Regions from separate parts of the Peribacillus sp. FW305-BF15 genome, predicted to be linked through region 2. Evidence: riboswitches for the same ligand, from Rfam matches in the RefSeq annotation. Region 2 holds a riboswitch; the other holds the start of a gene.
What was found. A riboswitch is a leader RNA that binds a small molecule or an ion and turns the genes downstream of it on or off. The one in region 2 is predicted to bind FMN.

Region 1: it holds a riboswitch for FMN, as region 2 does, so the genes downstream of both, AC3WLU_RS11370 (ECF transporter S component) here and ribE (riboflavin synthase) in region 2, are expected to answer to the same signal.

Annotation. Positions count from the first base shown of each region.
Region 1 is NZ_JBYSYV010000009.1:58,985-67,638, reverse strand. It holds gene AC3WLU_RS11395 (LysM peptidoglycan-binding domain-containing protein) at 217-981, opposite strand; gene AC3WLU_RS11390 (CPBP family intramembrane glutamic endopeptidase) at 959-1,585, opposite strand; gene AC3WLU_RS11385 (RecQ family ATP-dependent DNA helicase) at 1,575-3,080, opposite strand; gene AC3WLU_RS11380 (YpbB family protein) at 3,080-4,144, opposite strand; gene AC3WLU_RS11375 (ferredoxin) at 4,435-4,683, shown strand; gene AC3WLU_RS11370 (ECF transporter S component) at 4,798-5,379, opposite strand; FMN riboswitch at 5,544-5,680, opposite strand; gene serA (phosphoglycerate dehydrogenase) at 6,001-7,575, shown strand; gene AC3WLU_RS11360 (RsiX family anti-sigma factor) at 7,623-8,654, opposite strand, start outside.
Region 2 is NZ_JBYSYV010000022.1:42,403-51,056, reverse strand. It holds gene putP (sodium/proline symporter PutP) at 1-507, shown strand, start outside; gene AC3WLU_RS20590 (ATP-binding protein) at 883-1,950, shown strand; gene AC3WLU_RS20585 (DEAD/DEAH box helicase) at 1,998-3,134, shown strand; gene megL (methionine gamma-lyase) at 3,361-4,536, shown strand; gene AC3WLU_RS20575 (TspO/MBR family protein) at 4,533-5,270, opposite strand; FMN riboswitch at 5,473-5,604, shown strand; gene ribE (riboflavin synthase) at 5,751-6,389, shown strand; partial or broken gene ribB (3,4-dihydroxy-2-butanone-4-phosphate synthase) at 6,408-7,046, shown strand; gene ribH (6,7-dimethyl-8-ribityllumazine synthase) at 7,124-7,594, shown strand; gene AC3WLU_RS20555 (DHH family phosphoesterase) at 8,000-8,654, shown strand, end outside.

The sequences.
Region 1 (8,654 bases), on a different contig from region 2:
GATTTTCACTTCAGGCACTCGCTTTCCGAGGCGGCCCGCCCTCGGCGCCATTGCGCCTGCGGGGTTCTCCCTTGGACACGCTTTCCCCGCAGGAGTCTCGAACACCCGCTCCAATCAATTTTGTTTTAATTATTAAGGTAGAACTCCTTTTGCCAAGTATTTTTTGTTTTGAAATAGAAGGATTTAAAAACTTAATTTTTTCTTAAGGTGCCATCATTATTTCTTGATCGGAATTTTCAAAACCTGACCCCTGGAAATTTCATTGCCATTCAGCCCATTCCACTCCCTGATCAGAGCAATCCCTTCCTGTGATTTGTAGTAATTCATTGAAATGCGAAATAATGTTTCTTCACCTTGAACAGTATGTAAAACAACTTTGTATTCCTCTTTATCCGATTTAGCGGCTTGTACATTTTTCTTTTCTGCTGCTGCTTTCTTTGCCTTTTCCTCTGCTTCTTGCTGCACTTTGGCCTTTTCCTCTGCTTCTTGCTGCGCTTTGGCTTTAGCCTCAGCTTCTCGCTGCACTTTAGCCTTTTCTTCAGCTTCTTCCTGTGCCTTGGCTTTTTCCTTAGCTTCCTGCTGCGCTTTGGCTTTGGCTTTAGCCTCAGCCTCAGCTTCTTCTTTTTCTTTCTCCGCTTCAGCCTTTGCCGACTCTTTTTCCTTTAAGTCCTCTGCCGTTGCTGTAGTTGGAATCGATTCTTTATCTTCCTCTTTTAAGACGACTTGGTCACTTTTAGTAACAGGTAAAGGCCTCTCCTGAAAATATGTATAAAGGCTGTAAAATCCAATTGGAAGCAAAATGAAAAATAACGCTAATAATTGTATCATTGGAAGTTTAATCTTCACTTTACTTTTTTTCTTTTTATTCTGGTGGACTTTGCTCCGTTTGGGCAATGATGACTTAGCCTTCTGGCGTTCAATTCGCGAACGAAGTTCAACAGCCTGATCATTTTCTTTTTCATTCTTTTGCACCCGGCTCATTCAAGTCACCCCCTTTCTTGCTAAACCCTCTTTGCTTTTTGTTCCTGATTAAAATACCAAGGATAAAGTCAATCAAAAAGTGGGCCGTTATCGTCACGATGATATTATTAGTCATTTCAAATAGAAACCCGATAAAGAAGCTCAAAACCAATACATTTAAAAATAAAAACCAATTAAAAAGGTAACGATAATGAACAGCTGCAAAAATGAGGCTCGTAAGCAGCAACCCAAAATGTGTTTGCAACACTCCTCGGAATAATACTTCTTCACTTACCGCTACAACCAAAGCTACGACAAATATCATCGGGTATGACAAATTACTGAAAATGCGTTCATTAATGCCGCCATCATCCTGATAGGAAGATGGTGTCACTTTCATAAGCAATATGTCAATTAACACGACAATGACTCCCGCAGGAACACCAATCAGCAAAATGTTCAGGTCATCAAAGATAAATAAGTCGAAAAAAGCAGAACGGTCTTTAAATAAAATAATACCTAAAAAAGTGGCTAACGTTAAGAGAATAATTTGTGTAAGAAACAAATTATATAGCAACTGTTTATCTGTAAGTTGTTTAATTAATTCAGCTTGCTTATTTTTCATTGCCATTTTCCTTCTTTAGTAAGATATAAGCCAATTCCTTTTTCCAAGTGGAAAAGGAATTGGCCGGATCCACCTTTACTTCCGGCCAAACATCAGCCATTTTTTCGGAATCCATCCCACAGATATCACAGCAGATGGGGTTCGCTTCCCGATGCTTTTCTCCAAAATAGTCCAGTATCCCTGAACGGCGACATTCCTGTGCATATATCCAGTGAAGGAATTTATGCAGCTTTTCTTGATTCCTGATTTTCCTCTTCTTACAATACTCTTTCATCTCTGCCACTTGATCCTGGTTATTGCCCATAATAAACTGGGTAAAAAAACGGAGCTGGATTTCGTTTAACGAAAAGGATTGCGACAGCTGCTCTTTTTCTGAGGGGGTCAAATTCGCCAAATTCTTTTGTGATTCATTAAGGAAAGAACATACACCATCGATTTGCGAATCCGTAGGCAACTGTTGCTCCATCAAATGAAGGGGAAGCCCTTCATCCCCTTCGCTATATAATAAGACAGCCACACTTTGTTTCCGGTCTCGCCCCGCCCTGCCAATCTCCTGAAGATATGCTTCCATCGTGGACGGGATATGATAATGGATAACATATCTGACATCCGATTTATTCACACCCATTCCAAAAGCACTTGTTGCGCATATGATTTTCAGCTGGCCGGAAATGAATTGCTGCTGAATGAGCATCCTTTGTTCCTGCTCCATTCCACCGTGATAATAATTGACACTATCGATCCCGTTATCCTGTAAAAAACCAGCGACTGATTCCGCCACTTTTTTAGAGGAAAAATAAATAATTCCGCTTCCGGTAAATTTCCTGACAAGCTCCAGCACACGGGCTAGCTTCTCATCGTAGCTGAACATTCGCTCGATAATAATGGCAATATTTTCACGATCAACCGATGAAACCATTTCCTCGGCCTGCCCAATGTTAAGTTTAACAACGATGTCCCTCCGGACCTCATCGGTTGCAGTTGCCGTCAGGGCAAGCGTCAACGGATTATTCAGCTCACGCCTCACTTCTCCTAAATTCAAATAATCCGGACGGAAATCGTACCCCCATTGTGAAATGCAGTGTGCTTCGTCTATGACAAACAAACCTATTTCTATGGATTTCAAGGATTTTATCACACCATCGATGCTCAGCATTTCAGGAGATAAAAAGATAAATCGATAACTATGTAACCGATCGAAGGCTTTCCTTTTTTGATTAAGCGTCAAAAAAGAGTTGAGGGTCAATACACTTTTTTCGCCGCTCATCTTCAGCTGATCCGCTTGATCCTGCATTAAAGATAATAACGGGGAGACAATTATGACAGTCTTATTCACCAGATAAGCAGGCAGCTGATAACATAATGATTTACCTGACCCGGTTGGGAGCATCGCTAATGTATGACGGCCGGACATCAATGATTCAACCACTTCCTTCTGTCCAGGACGGAATTCATCAAAACCGAATTTTTCTTTGAGGACTCGTTCTATGTTCATCATCTCTCACCTATTTTCGCAAGTACAAGTCTTATTTGGAAAAAGCTTATTTGTTTATTATCGACCATCTGCTTGATAGCTTTAAGCTTTTTTGTACCAAGTTCCTTAATCGCTTCAGCGATTTCCCTCTCATCCTCGATTGTCACATAATCGGAAATCGGAAAATCCTTTTCCGATAAAACAATTTCTACGAGGTGATCTTCGATGGTGTTGACTTTCAATCTGCGGATTTCAGCTATTTCACCGAGGTTTTTCCCTTCCTGGATGTATCGTAAAGTAATCTTTGTAGATTGTGTCAAATGAGGATTACCACTTCTTTTCCAATCATTGGTTAATGAGGATAAGAGAGGGTAATCACCACCCGTTTCCATTTCTGCAAGCATTTGATGCAATGAATCAAGGAATGTATAGCGAACATACTCTTCTTCCATATTTTTCCTTTTGGCAATCTGTTCAAACGTTAGACCAATCCTGTTTATCCCGGTCAATTTCAAAATGAAAATGTCTCGTTTCATATCACTTTGATTTTCTAAAAGGGATACCAGTTCATCATATAAATGTTGGGCAATCAACGCTCGATCCTGACGATTGGCATGTAAAAATTCCTTTACGAAGAATTGAATTTTGGGATTTCGTTGTATCGGATAAAAACGTCTTTCATTGTGGACAATATGGGATATGGTTTGAATGAGTAAATTTAACCTTCCCCAGAAAACAGGGGTGATATTGTGATACTTCCAACCATTTAAATACTCCGGAAAAGGATTATTTTTAAAGTAATCGTCCAACATTCGTTCACCTTGCAAACTAATTTCATATGCATCCGGTTTATCCGTTAAATTAATTAAGTCATGCTTAAGTGAATGTTCAATGTTTTGATTTAATTGCTGACGGGTAAATCGAGGCATTGTCCCAAAAATATCCGTTAACCCGAATAAATGGGCATCTTGGATGGTTTGTGACGATTTCTTCCCCTGCAGCATATGGTATATAGCATAAATGGAGCGCTCACCTTGAAATTTTTTTATCGTATATAGAATGATGGCCTGTAGATAATTATTCATGGGACTCACATCCTTGTTTCATTTAACCAATAAACCCATTGTAACAAAAATCTGCAAAAACCGCCGTTATTATTGATGAATACAACGGAAATTATGTGACTAAATGACGAAACATGGAAAGGACCAAGTTAATTTTTTCGATGTTTTTCGTTGACATTCAACTACATGATAGTTATTATCAATACAATTTCTATTGAAAAGTTTGGCATTCGGTCTTACAATAGGAAAGAGATAATAATCTGAAATAAAAAGATTATCAGTTGTTAATCAACTTAGGAGGGGTTATATTCATGGCTAAATTTACTATTGTGGATAAAGAAACATGCATAGCTTGTGGAGCTTGCGGAGCAGCTGCACCAGATATATATGATTATGATGACGAAGGGATTGCATTTGTTACCCTTGACGATAACGAGGGTATCGTTGAAATTCCAGATGTACTTATAGACGACATGATGGATGCATTTGAAGGATGCCCAACGGATTCCATCAAAGTTGCTGACGAGGCATTTGACGGAGATGCACTAAAATTCGAATAAAGTTACAAGCCATTTTCAATCGAGAATGGCTTTTTCTTTTGGCCAAAAAACAGGCATAAAAAAACAACCGGATATGGATATCCGGTTGTTTTTTCATTTCTATCGTCAATGCCGTTAAGCATTTTTATATAATGTTTGCTTATTGATCCATGTCTGTAATTTAATGAACAGCAACATGAATACAGATGTGATGAGCACGCCTTTAATCACGTTGAAAGGCAAGATTGCCGTCGTAACGAACTTTCTTGACTCGGGCGCCGACATGGCATCCCATCCCATAAAGAAGGTATAAGCCGGTAAAAAGACAAAATAGTTTAATACGCTCATGAATACTGCCATGGAAACTGTTCCCGCAAGTAAGGCGAACGTCATTCCTTTTTTTGAATTGATTTTCTGAAATACATAATAAGTCGGCAAGACAAACAGTATTCCGGCTATAAAGTTAGCGATATGCCCCACAGGCAAAGCAGTCAAGGTCCCTGTCATGACTAAATCCAATAGGTTTTTAATGAACTCGACTAGAATTCCAGCCATCGGACCGAAAATCAATGCCGCCATCAGTGCTGGTATGTCGCTAAAATCAACATTGAGAAAAGGCGGGAATCCTGGAAACGGGAAATTTAAAAGCATCAATAAATATGAAATGCTTCCCATCATGGCAAGTGAGACCATTTTTTTCACTTTGTTCTTTTTCATAGTTCTCTCTCCTTCTTTTCCGATCTACCTGAAAAAGAGGTTAGGATTCCAAAATATGTTGATGTTCAATAAAAACCCTTTAATTCCAATGGAATTAAAGGGATAAATTAAAGGTTACATCAAACAAACGTTCAGCAAATAACTGTTGAAACGCACTAAGGAACCTCCATCTTCTCCCATCCAGACTATACTGTCGGCTTTGGAATTACACCAAATCCTGCCTTGTAAGGCTCGCGGGCTTAGAAGTAGAAATTCCTTCATCACCGCCGGTGGGGAATTGCGCCCCGCCCCGAAGATAGACCTATAAAATTTTTTATACTTCCCATTATATCTGAAATGCCTTTTTTTTGATAGCATTTTTTCTCATTTGATGCATGTAGGATGAATATCGATTGTCGCAGTGAACGGCTTAAAACAAACAGCGGATTTACAATATGGCAATTCGAAAATTTTTCGCAAAAGGAGCGAAGCTATTTATATCGCCACCTTAAACGGATGATCAGTTGAAAATCATTTGTTTAAGCGCTTTCATTCAGATATGCCAAATTGACATTATCAGCATTTCAATTGTAAAATTAACTGAAATTTAAGATAACTTTTTCCTTAGGAAGGTGTTTAGACGTGTATCGGATTTTAGTAGCAGACGCCATTAAACCAGAAGGACTTGGACCGCTTTCAGAGGCATCCAATATTCAGCTCATTCAGAAGACCGTAGAGGAAGCTGCAAACGAACTTGATCAGATCGATGCAATTCTTGTGAGAAGTGCAACAAAGGTTTCGGAAGATTTAATGAACCGTATGCCGCAGTTGAAAATTATAGCTCGCGCTGGTGTCGGTGTTGATAACATAGACATCCCCGCAGCGACAAAACGCGGGATTGTCGTGGTTAATGCACCTGACGGCAACACCATTTCAACAGCTGAACATACATTCGCGATGATGGCTTCATTAATGCGCCACATTCCGCAAGCTTATGCTTCATTGAAAAATGGGGAGTGGAAACGTTCCTCCTATACGGGAACTGAACTTCGTGGAAAAACATTAGGCATAGTTGGCTTTGGACGCATCGGAGGGGAAATTGCCAAACGTGCTAAAGTGTTTGGCATGGATGTCATTGTCTATGACCCGTTCCTGACTGTAGATCGTGCAAAGAAAATGTCCGTAACGGCCCTGCCATTGGATGAATTGCTTCCTAAAGCAGACATCATTACTGTTCATACACCACTAACGAATGAAACTAGAGGATTAATTAATAAAGAAAAACTGCTTACCTGTAAAAAAGGGGTTTATGTACTGAACTGCGCCCGTGGTGGAATTCTAGACGAAGATGATTTATATGAAATGTTAGTTCAAGGGCATGTTGCAGGGGCGGCACTGGACGTTTTCGTCGAAGAACCTCCACTTGGCCATAAACTGCTGGAACTGGACAGCGTCATTGCTACACCGCATCTAGGCGCTTCCACGAAAGAAGCCCAATTGAATGTCGCCGTACAGGTTGCCCAAGAAGTTTTGACCTATTTCGAAGGAAATCCAGTCTCAAGCTCAATCAACCTTCCAGCCATATCTAAAGAAGTGTTTGAAAAGGTACAGCCATTCCATCAACTTGTTCAGCAAATGGGATCGATTGCTTCCCAGTGCATGAATGAAGGAATTCAGGAAATCTCCGTTACATATGCAGGAGAATCTTTGGATTTCGATACCGCGATTCTTACAAAAAGTTTAATCTCCGGCTTTTTAAGATCAAGAGTCGATGCATCAGTCAATGAAGTGAATGCCTTGTTGATCGCAAAAGAGCGTGGTATAACCATTGGTGAAAAAATCTCTACGGACTCTTTAGGTTACTCGAATTTGATCAGCCTTAAAGTAAAAGGTGACAACCGAGAATTAACAATAAGTGGGACCTATATCGAAAATTACGGTTCTCGAATTGTAAGTTTGAATGGTTTCAAAATCGACTTTCACCCAGAATCGAATTTACTTTATATCCAGCATACCGATAAACCCGGTGTAATCGGTAACGTAGGTAAGGTCCTGGGTGATCACGGAGTGAATATCGCCACCATGCAGGTTGGCCGAAAAGAAGCTGGCGGTGAAGCCATCATGGTTTTGAGCTTCGATTTACCATTAGAAGACAACATGAAACAGTTTTTAATGGAAACAGAAGAAATTACGTTCTTGGCCCGTATTTCATTATAAGAAGAAAAAAGTGCCCGCAGCGCGGGCACTTTTTTCTGTTAATGCATTCAATTCACTTGGTTCGGTGCTTCGGGCACCATTATGTCTTCAGTTAAATTCAGCTTTCCCACCTCTTCAATAGGAGCATTTTCAAACTTCACTTTTTCAAAACCAAAATCCTTAGCTATGAAGAGTATGGCTTCTAAAGCTTGAAGGGTTTCCTCACTATTTTCAATAACGGCTTGATCTGATAGGTGAATAGTCACAAGATTTCCATTAGTGCTTATCCTTTCCCATTTCAGGTCATGGGGGATTGCAGGTGAAATTCCCTCGATGTCCGCCTCCCCTTTTCCGGCTTGAAGCGCCTCCTCAAAGTCCCGATAACCCATATTGCTTGGAACAAGGAAACTTGGAGAGGACTCATCCCTTTGATAAAGAAGGTATGTGCGTTTTTTTTGATGAGGTATATCCACCTCCTTTAAATATCCCGCATGGGCAAACCTGGCACCTTGCTTACCTTCTGTGGAAAATGTCATTTTCTCTATATTGTTATAGGAAAGCGTTTCTTCCATCAAATGGAGAAAAAGTGTATCTTCAGCCAACAGTCGGCTTTTTTCTGGAAAATCGATATGGGCAGTGTTTATATCGTTTCCTTGGCTAATCTTAATGTCAAGCGGAAAATAGTCAGATAGCCCATATTGCGCTTCATCAATATCGGACATTTGATTAACTAACTGATTCAGTGTATCACTTTCATCATGATGTTTAAGTTTAATTGAAATGGGAACGATGAAATTCATTTGATCATCCGGGACACCCATCGTAATGATCGAGGCATTTTTAAGGTCATCCTGGTAGATCGCTTGTTCAAATGTTTTTTCCTTTTCCCCTTTTCGCGGTTCCATTTCTGAAAACTTGTCTTTGGATTCGGTTTTCGCTTGGTTACTCGAAAACTCTTGAGCTTCCTGTTTATCTTCTGAGGACTTTTCTTGGTTACTTGAATCCTTCCGTTCAAGATCTGCCATTTCCTTACTTTCAGATAGAGATAATTTCCCACTGCTGCCGCTGTCTTCTCGACTTGTCGTTCCTTTTTTTTCAAT
Region 2 (8,654 bases):
ATTACAGGCTTCTTGTTGGCTGCGATTTTAGCAGCGGTCATGAGTACGATTGCATCACAGCTGTTAGTATCGGCAAGTGCTCTGACAGATGATTTCTATAAGCAGTTCATTCGGCCGAACGCATCTGATAAGGAATTAGTGCTGGTAGGTCGGTTTGGCGTATTGGCGATATCTGCCATTGCCCTATTATTGGCTTTTAATCCAAGCGGTACGATCCTTAAATTGGTTGGTTATGCATGGGCTGGTTTTGGAGCGGCATTCGGTCCTGTCATTTTGTTAAGCCTGTACTGGAAACGGATGACGAAATGGGGAGCCTTGGCGGGAATGATTGTCGGTACGGCAACCGTGATCGTCTGGGATATGATCGATAGGTTTGCTGAAATATACGAAATCATTCCTGGTTTCATCGCTGGTTCAATAGCTGTGGTCGTTTTCAGCTTACTATCGGCCAAGCCTACAAAAGATATCGAAGAAGAATTCAATCAAGCCATTAAAGACCTCTCTTGATTTATTGAAAATCCAGTAGTAATGCTGCTGGATTTTTTAACGATATAAAACAATGATTACTATATATATGTTACAATATCGATAGAGTCCTTATGTTGAAAACATGAGGGCTTTTTTTGAGTGATTTGGGAATAATAAACCAAAAAACAATACAAAGGAAAAAATATGAACCAATCTCATAAAATTGCATGTAAAGTGGCTTTTATATATATATTCATTGGGGTCTTATGGATTATCATTACGGATTACATCTCTATGACGCAGGCAAGGTCAGATGTTCAGATATATGCAATGTTTCAACATTCCAAAGGGTGGATGTTCATATTCATAACCGGACTTTTCCTTTACTTCATAATCAGGTATTGGACGGGGAAAATGTTGAGGTCCCAACAGGAATTCATTCTGAAGGATGAACAGTATCGGTCGCTGTTCAAGCATAACCCGGATTGTGTCCTTGAGCTGAATCTCGAAGGAAATGTCGTTTCGATAAACCCGGAAGCAGAAAAACTGTTAGGTCATCATAGTGAAAATTTGAAAGGCAAGAATGCGAATCATCTCATCAACTGGAATGAAAGTGATAAAGTAGCTGAATTCTTTCAACAGTCCCTTCAAGGGGAGGCTGTAAAATTCGAAACGACCATACAGAATAGCAGTGATGAACAACGGATAATCCGTGTAACTTTTTTACCGATCATCGTCCACTCGGAAATGCTTGGAGTATATGCCATCGTAAGGGATATCACCGAATTGCGGCGCGAAGAGGAATTAATGATCATGTCTGAAAAACTATCTGTTATCGGACATCTGGCTGCAGCCGTCGCACATGAGATAAGGAATCCGCTGACATCGTTAAAAGGATTCGTACAGTTAATGGATATGACCCAGGAAGTGAACCCGCTGCATTCTGATATCATGTTGAAGGAAATTGACCGAATCAATATTATCTCAAGTGAACTTTTGGTTCTCGGGAAGAAACAGGATGTCGCATTCTGCAGGATCGATCTTGCCGACAGTTTACAACAGGTATTCACGTTGATGAAAGCAGAAACGAATTTGAATAATATCGAAATGGGGCTAAGGATTAAAACCGCTGAACCGATTTATATAATGGCTGATTCAATTGAACTTAAACAGTTGGTAATCAATATCGTCAAGAATAGCATTGAAGCGATCGAAGATAATGGGGAAATTGATATATCGCTGCAAATCATCGATGGACATGCTGTAGTCAGCGTGAGTGACAATGGCATGGGAATGGGACCCGAGCGCCTTGAACGGATTGGTGAACCTTTTTACTCGACGAAGGAAAAAGGTTCAGGGATCGGGCTTGCAATTTGCCGGAAAATCGTTCATCGCCTTCACGGGGAAATGGATTTTGAAAGTGAGATAAACAAAGGGACGACGGTTACAATTCGTATTCCATTGGCTACTGGACAAGAATAAATGGTACTATGAAAGATAGGAAAAGTTTTATATTAAAGGAGAACGATATGAGCGAATTACCTGCATTAATAAACGATAGAAAAACATATATACAAGAAGCCTGGAAAAAGTCCGGATTCGGACAACTTACCCCGATACAAACGAAAGCGATCCCCGTGATTGTCGAGGGAAAGGATATCATGGCCGAATCACCGACAGGTACAGGAAAAACATTGGCATATTTACTGCCATTGCTGGAAAAGATTGATCCTGAAAAAAAATCGCCCCAAGCTTTGATTCTGGCATCATCACGGGAACTGGTCATGCAGATCAATGAAGAAATTCGCATTTGGTCAGAGGGGAGCGGCATAATGGGTGCAGCATTCATCGGCGGTGCTAATGTGAAAAGGCAGTTGGACAAACTGAAGAAGCGTCCACAGGTGATTGCTGGAACACCGGGGCGGATTTACGAATTGATTGCCCAAAAGAAACTGAAGATGCATGAAGTTAAGACGATAGTACTTGATGAAGGTGACCAATTGATCATTCCAGAACATATGGGAACGATCAATAATATTATCAAAACAACACTAAAAGATCGGCAAATCATGGTATTTTCAGCAACCCTGCCAGAGGAAACGGAAAAAGCGGCCAGGGGATTCATGAATGAACCCGAAATGATCAAGGTCGATAAAAATGAAAAAATGGAATCCAAGGTGGACCATCTTTACTTTGTTGTTGAGAGACGGGAGAAGTCCAAGATTCTCGAGAAAATCACAAGACTTAAAGATGTGAAGGCACTTGCCTTCCTGAATGATATTGCGGAGCTTAGCGTCTTACATGAAAAGCTGAGTTATAAAGGTATTGAAATGGGCGTGCTTCACGGTGAATCCAATAAAGTCGACAGGGAGAAAGCACTGCGTAAGCTTCGTTCCGGAAAATCCCCGATGCTGATAGCAACGGATGTAGCGGCCAGGGGGCTGGATATTAAAGGCCTTACTGCGGTCGTTCACATTGATATGGCTGACAATATCGAACAATATATCCATAGATCCGGGAGAACTGGGCGTGCAGGTGCAGATGGCACGGTCATTTCAATCGTAACGGAAAGAGAAGAGCGAGAGTTGAAAAAAATGGCTCGTGAACTGGGGTTACCATTAACGAGAGTAACCTTCTATGGTGGAAACATCGTAGTCGATGAATGATTCGCAAAAAAAGGGACGGCCATGGCGGCTGTCCCTTTTTTTGGAATTCACGTAAGAATTAAAAATTAAAAGAGGTGCTCAATTTGCAGGATCCAACTGAACAGAATGAAGCTTATTTTTACTAAATGCAGTGTTCATTTATGGGTGATAATCATGAATGAAAACGCTTCCTTAATATGGGTTTTTGACATATGATAGCAATAGACATAGGTTAGGGGGAAACGGTATGACAAGAAAGTATAAACAATTTGAAACGGCAGTCATCCATGAAGGATATGACTCGAAGAAGCATTTGGGAAGCTTGGCAACACCTTTATTCCAAACCTCAACATTCACTTTCGAAAATGCCGAGCAAGGGGAGAGGCGTTTTGCCGGTATCGAAGATGGATATATTTATTCTCGCCTTGGAAATCCAACGGTACAAGTGCTTGAAGAAAAGATTGCCGCACTGGAAGGCGGGGAAGCTGGCCTTGCTTTCGGTTCAGGCATGGCTGCCGTTTCAGCAGTACTTTTTGCGTTAACTAAAACAGATGATCACATCCTCTGCTCACAGGGGGTATATGGTTGTACATTTGGCCTTCTGCAGCTAATGAAAAATAAATACCGGATCACTCATGATTTTTGTGAAATGGATACTGAAGAACAGCTTAGGAAAATGATCCGGCCGGAAACGACCTGCATCTATGTAGAAACCCCGATCAATCCGACGATGAAAATGATTGACTTACAGATGGTGGTGAAAGTTGCGAAGGAATATAATGTGACGGTCGTAGTCGATAATACATTTTCGACGCCCTACCTACAGAGACCGCTTGAGTATGGCTGTGATATCGTCCTTCATAGCGCTACGAAATATCTTTGCGGGCATGGGGATGTCGTTGCGGGACTTGTCGTCGGTAAAAAGGAATTCATGAATCATATAGCTGGGACTACACAGAAAGATATCGGTGGAATCATTTCACCATTCGACGCCTGGCTACTATTGCGGGGGTTAAAGACCTTGCACGTCAGGATGGACCGTCATTCGGCCAATGCAATGGCAATCTTTCATGAACTTAAGAAACATCCAAAGGTGAAAAAGGTATATTATCCAGGTGATGAAGCTTCCCCGGATCATTATATCATGCAAAAACAGATGAAACATGGCGGCGGCCTTATCTCTTTCGAATTGCATGGCACAAAACAGGATGCACAGGAATTCCTCAATAAATTGAATCTAATTAAAATTGCCGTAAGTCTTGGGGATGCCGAAACATTGATCCAGCATCCCGCTACCATGACGCACTCTGCCGTTCCTGAAGATTCACGGGAACAAATGGGCATCAGTGACCAGCTGGTCCGTCTCTCAGTTGGCCTAGAAGCTTGGCAGGATGTATGGCAAGATCTTCAGCAAGCATTTTAGGCTACCATATTCCTTCTACTTTTTATGAAGATGGTTATGGATATGATAAAAGTGATGGCAGAGAGGATATAAGAAATGTCCGTGATTACAGGATAGGCGGAGCTATTTCGTATCCCGATGCCTATGAACGCCCAAACGAATACGAGAAGATAGCACCAATCCCGGTTTTTACCTGCGAAGACAAAGGCCAGGGTTGTTGCTGCAATCAGCAGGACGATCGTCCAGGTTAAACTGGAAACCCCAAAACCGTCCCATTTGATATAGGTTAGGTAATAAGAAATGTCAGCGATCGTTGCAACACTTACCCAGCCTGTATAGACGGAAAATGGAAATAGGTCGAAAGTAGTGTGTTCCACTTTTTTTATGCTTGTATAAATGACCATTAAAGTAGCCAAAAGAGCAATGATGATGAATACGGATAACAAAAAGTGTTCATAGTGCCAAGCTAAAAGCCAAGCGCCATTCAAGACACAGCTTAAAGCGAACCAAGGGAAGGATGCCTTATAAGCAGGGCTGTTTTGATGTTTACTTAAAAACTGCCTGAATACCCAGATGGCGAGCAGGAAATAGATCAAGCCCCATATGGAAAATACATATCCGGCAGGAGTGAAAACGACATGAAGTTTATCGGAAATCTCTCCTGATGTCTGGCCGTTCAATGGCAGGAAATTGGCTAAAAAATTCATCGTGACGACGAACAGATAGAAAATCAGGTTGATGATGGAAATAAGCATTAAGCTTCCTCCTTATATGAAGTTTGATTCTCTAATCCTATTCCACATATTTAGCCTGCCTAACCTTTTTGGAGCACATCGGGGTTAAGGGGGATCATTTTTACATAAAGTTAGGAAGTTCCTGTAACAATTGAACCATTTAAGGTTAGAAATTTTACATCTTCACTTTATGGTGATAAAATATTCAAAGATTCATATTATTTTAGTCCTTCGGGGTCGGGTGAAAATCCCAACCGGCGGTGATGAAGAAATTCTAAGCCCGCGAGCCTGTTAAAAGGCAGGATTTGGTGAGATTCCAAAGCCGACAGTACAGTCTGGATGGGAGAAGGACGTGTGGAACCCAAGTGTATACGTACGCCTAATTTTTCGAAAATGAAAATATTAGGCTTTTTAGGTATACAATTTTTTTCACTCATTTCTCCTGCTAACCCTTTAGGCCATCCTAAGGGGTTTTTTATATTTTATAAAAGGGGGAAAAACATGTTTACGGGAATCATTGAGGATATCGGTACCGTACATTCCTTGAAAAAAGGAAAAAGCAGTATGGAGTTATCGATTCGTTCTGAAAAAATCCTTGAAGATGTGCATCTGGGGGATAGTATTTCAGTCAACGGGGTCTGCTTAACGGTAACGTCCTTCACGAAAAGTTTATTTACGGTCGACGTGATGCCGGAAACGGTCAAAGCTTCCTCGATCCGGACGTTAAAATTGGGATCACCTGTTAATCTCGAACGAGCCATGAGTGCACAGGGAAGATTTGGCGGTCATTTTGTTTCAGGTCATATCGACGGAACCGGAACGATCATAAAAAAAGAACGGAAAGAAAATGCCGTATATTATGTAATCCAACTGGAAGAAGGGCTTAGTGCCTTTTGCATTCCAAAAGGTTCCGTGGCCATTGATGGAACAAGCTTGACGATATTTGGGATCGAAAGGAACCTTTTGACGGTATCATTGATTCCATTGACTCATCAGGACACCATATTGGGACAAAAAGCGGCTGGCGATATCGTTAACATCGAAAACGACATGATTGGGAAATATATAATACATCAAATGAAAAATGGCAATCCAAAACCAGGACTGAATTTAGAGTTTTTGGCAGAGCATGGATTCTAATAAAAGGGCGGTGTAATGATGTTCCATACAATAGAAGAAGCAATAGAAGATTTGAAGGCTGGCAAGGTAGTAATCGTGTCCGATGATGAAGACCGTGAAAATGAAGGGGATTTTGTGGTGTTGGCCGAAAAGGCTACACCGGAAACGATTAATTTCATGGCGACTCATGGACGTGGTTTGATTTGTACGACCATCACTGAACAACTGGCAGCAAAATTGAAACTGCATCCTATGGTAGGCGAAAATACCGATCATCATGGCACTGCTTTTACGGTAAGTGTCGATCATAAAAGCACCTCTACAGGAATCAGTGCTTTTGAACGGTCCTTGACCATCCTTGAGCTTCTTAATGAAGATTCGGTCGCAGAAGATTTCCAAAGGCCTGGTCACACTTTTCCGATAGTCGCTAAAGAAGGCGGCGTATTAAGAAGGGCAGGACATACGGAGGCATCGGTGGACTTGGCGAAGTTATGCGGTGCCGCTCCAGCCGGTGTAATTTGTGAGATCATGAATGAAGATGGATCGATGGCCCGCGTATCCGATTTAGAAGTCATCGCTGATAAATTTAACCTGAAGTTCATTACGATAGCCGATTTGGTTCGGTATCTTCAACATAATGATCCAATCGGGAAACAGGAACTTGAAATGAACATCCCGAAAGCTTGAAAGATTTTTAAGGAATGAAATCTTAACATGAAAAAATTATTGTTTTTAAAAATTAGGAGGAATTAGACATGGGGAAAACTATTGAAGCGCAATTAATCGGATCAGGATTGAAAGTAGGAATCGTGGTAGGAAGATTTAATGAGTTTATCACAAGCAAGCTTTTAGGAGGGGCAATGGATGGCCTTAAGCGTCATGGCGTTGATGAGAATGATGTTGACATCGCGTGGGTCCCGGGTGCTTTTGAACTTCCGTTAATTGCTAAGAAACTTGTGAATACAGGTAAATATGATGCGGTAATCGGTCTTGGAACGGTAATCAGGGGTGCTACTTCACATTATGATTATGTCTGCAATGAAGCAGCTAAAGGCATGGCTTCCGTTTCTTTGGAAACAGGTGTACCGGTTATCTTCGGTTTGCTGACAACTGAGAATATTGAACAAGCCATTGAACGTGCTGGAACAAAATCAGGTAACAAAGGCTATGAAGCGGCCGTTAGTGCAATTGAAATGGCCAACCTTGGAAAATTGATTGAACAGTGATTTCACATAAGGAAGCCGCAGGGAATGACATTCCTGTGGCTTTTTTTTGATGTGCCGGATCGTGGTCTGATTGAGTCAACTTTCTTCAACCATCTGGCAATTCTTTAAAGTTCGTAAAGTTAGCCATTGATCGATTAGCTAATGCTGCTCTTCGACACTCACCGAAACTCCTTCACTGGAAATACCCCGATTTCAAAGTAATGTGTTTTTTCATTATTTATTATTATAAATTATGGGTAATTAGGAACCATTAGGTAATCCATCGAAAAAAAAACGAACAAAAGCGTCACGTAATGGAAGCATGATAAAATATGCAGATATGATTATGCTACAATTGTAAAGATTGCAATTGAAATTCATGTCTTTAGGGAAAAGTAAATTTATTAGTTATTAGGAGGGGTTTGTGTGTACCATCTCTTTACACATAATGATTTGGATGGAGTCGGGTGCGGCATTGTAGCAAAGCTGGCATTCGGAGATGAAGTAGTGGTTAGTTATAATTCAATTGGTCGCCTTAATCAGAATGTAGGTGCATTTCTTGAGCAGGCCAAGATTGAAGATACATTGATCGTAACTGATCTATCGGTTGATGAAGATAATGAAAAAATGATTACTCAGTTTGTGGAAGATGGAGGCAAGGCGCTGCTGATCGATCATCATAAGTCAGCACTGCATTTGAACGAACATGATTGGGCATCTGTAACTGTCGAACAGGAAGATGGTAAACAGACGGCAGCCACATCATTATTCTATCAGTATGCAGTTGAAAATAAATTGCTGGAACCTTCAAGCATTGTCGCTGAATTCGTTGAATTGGTCCGTCAATATGATACTTGGGAATGGGAAGTCAATAAAAATACAACGGCAAAGCGATTGAATGACCTGTTTTTCATGATTCCGATAGAGGAATTCGAAATGAAAATCGCAAATAAGCTGTCCACGGCTGAAAGTTTCACTTTTGACGAAGTGGAGCAAACGCTTCTGAATGTTGAAGAGAGTCGAGTGGATCGGTACATAAACAGGAAAAAAAGAGAAGTTTATCAAGCTACGGTCGGTCCCC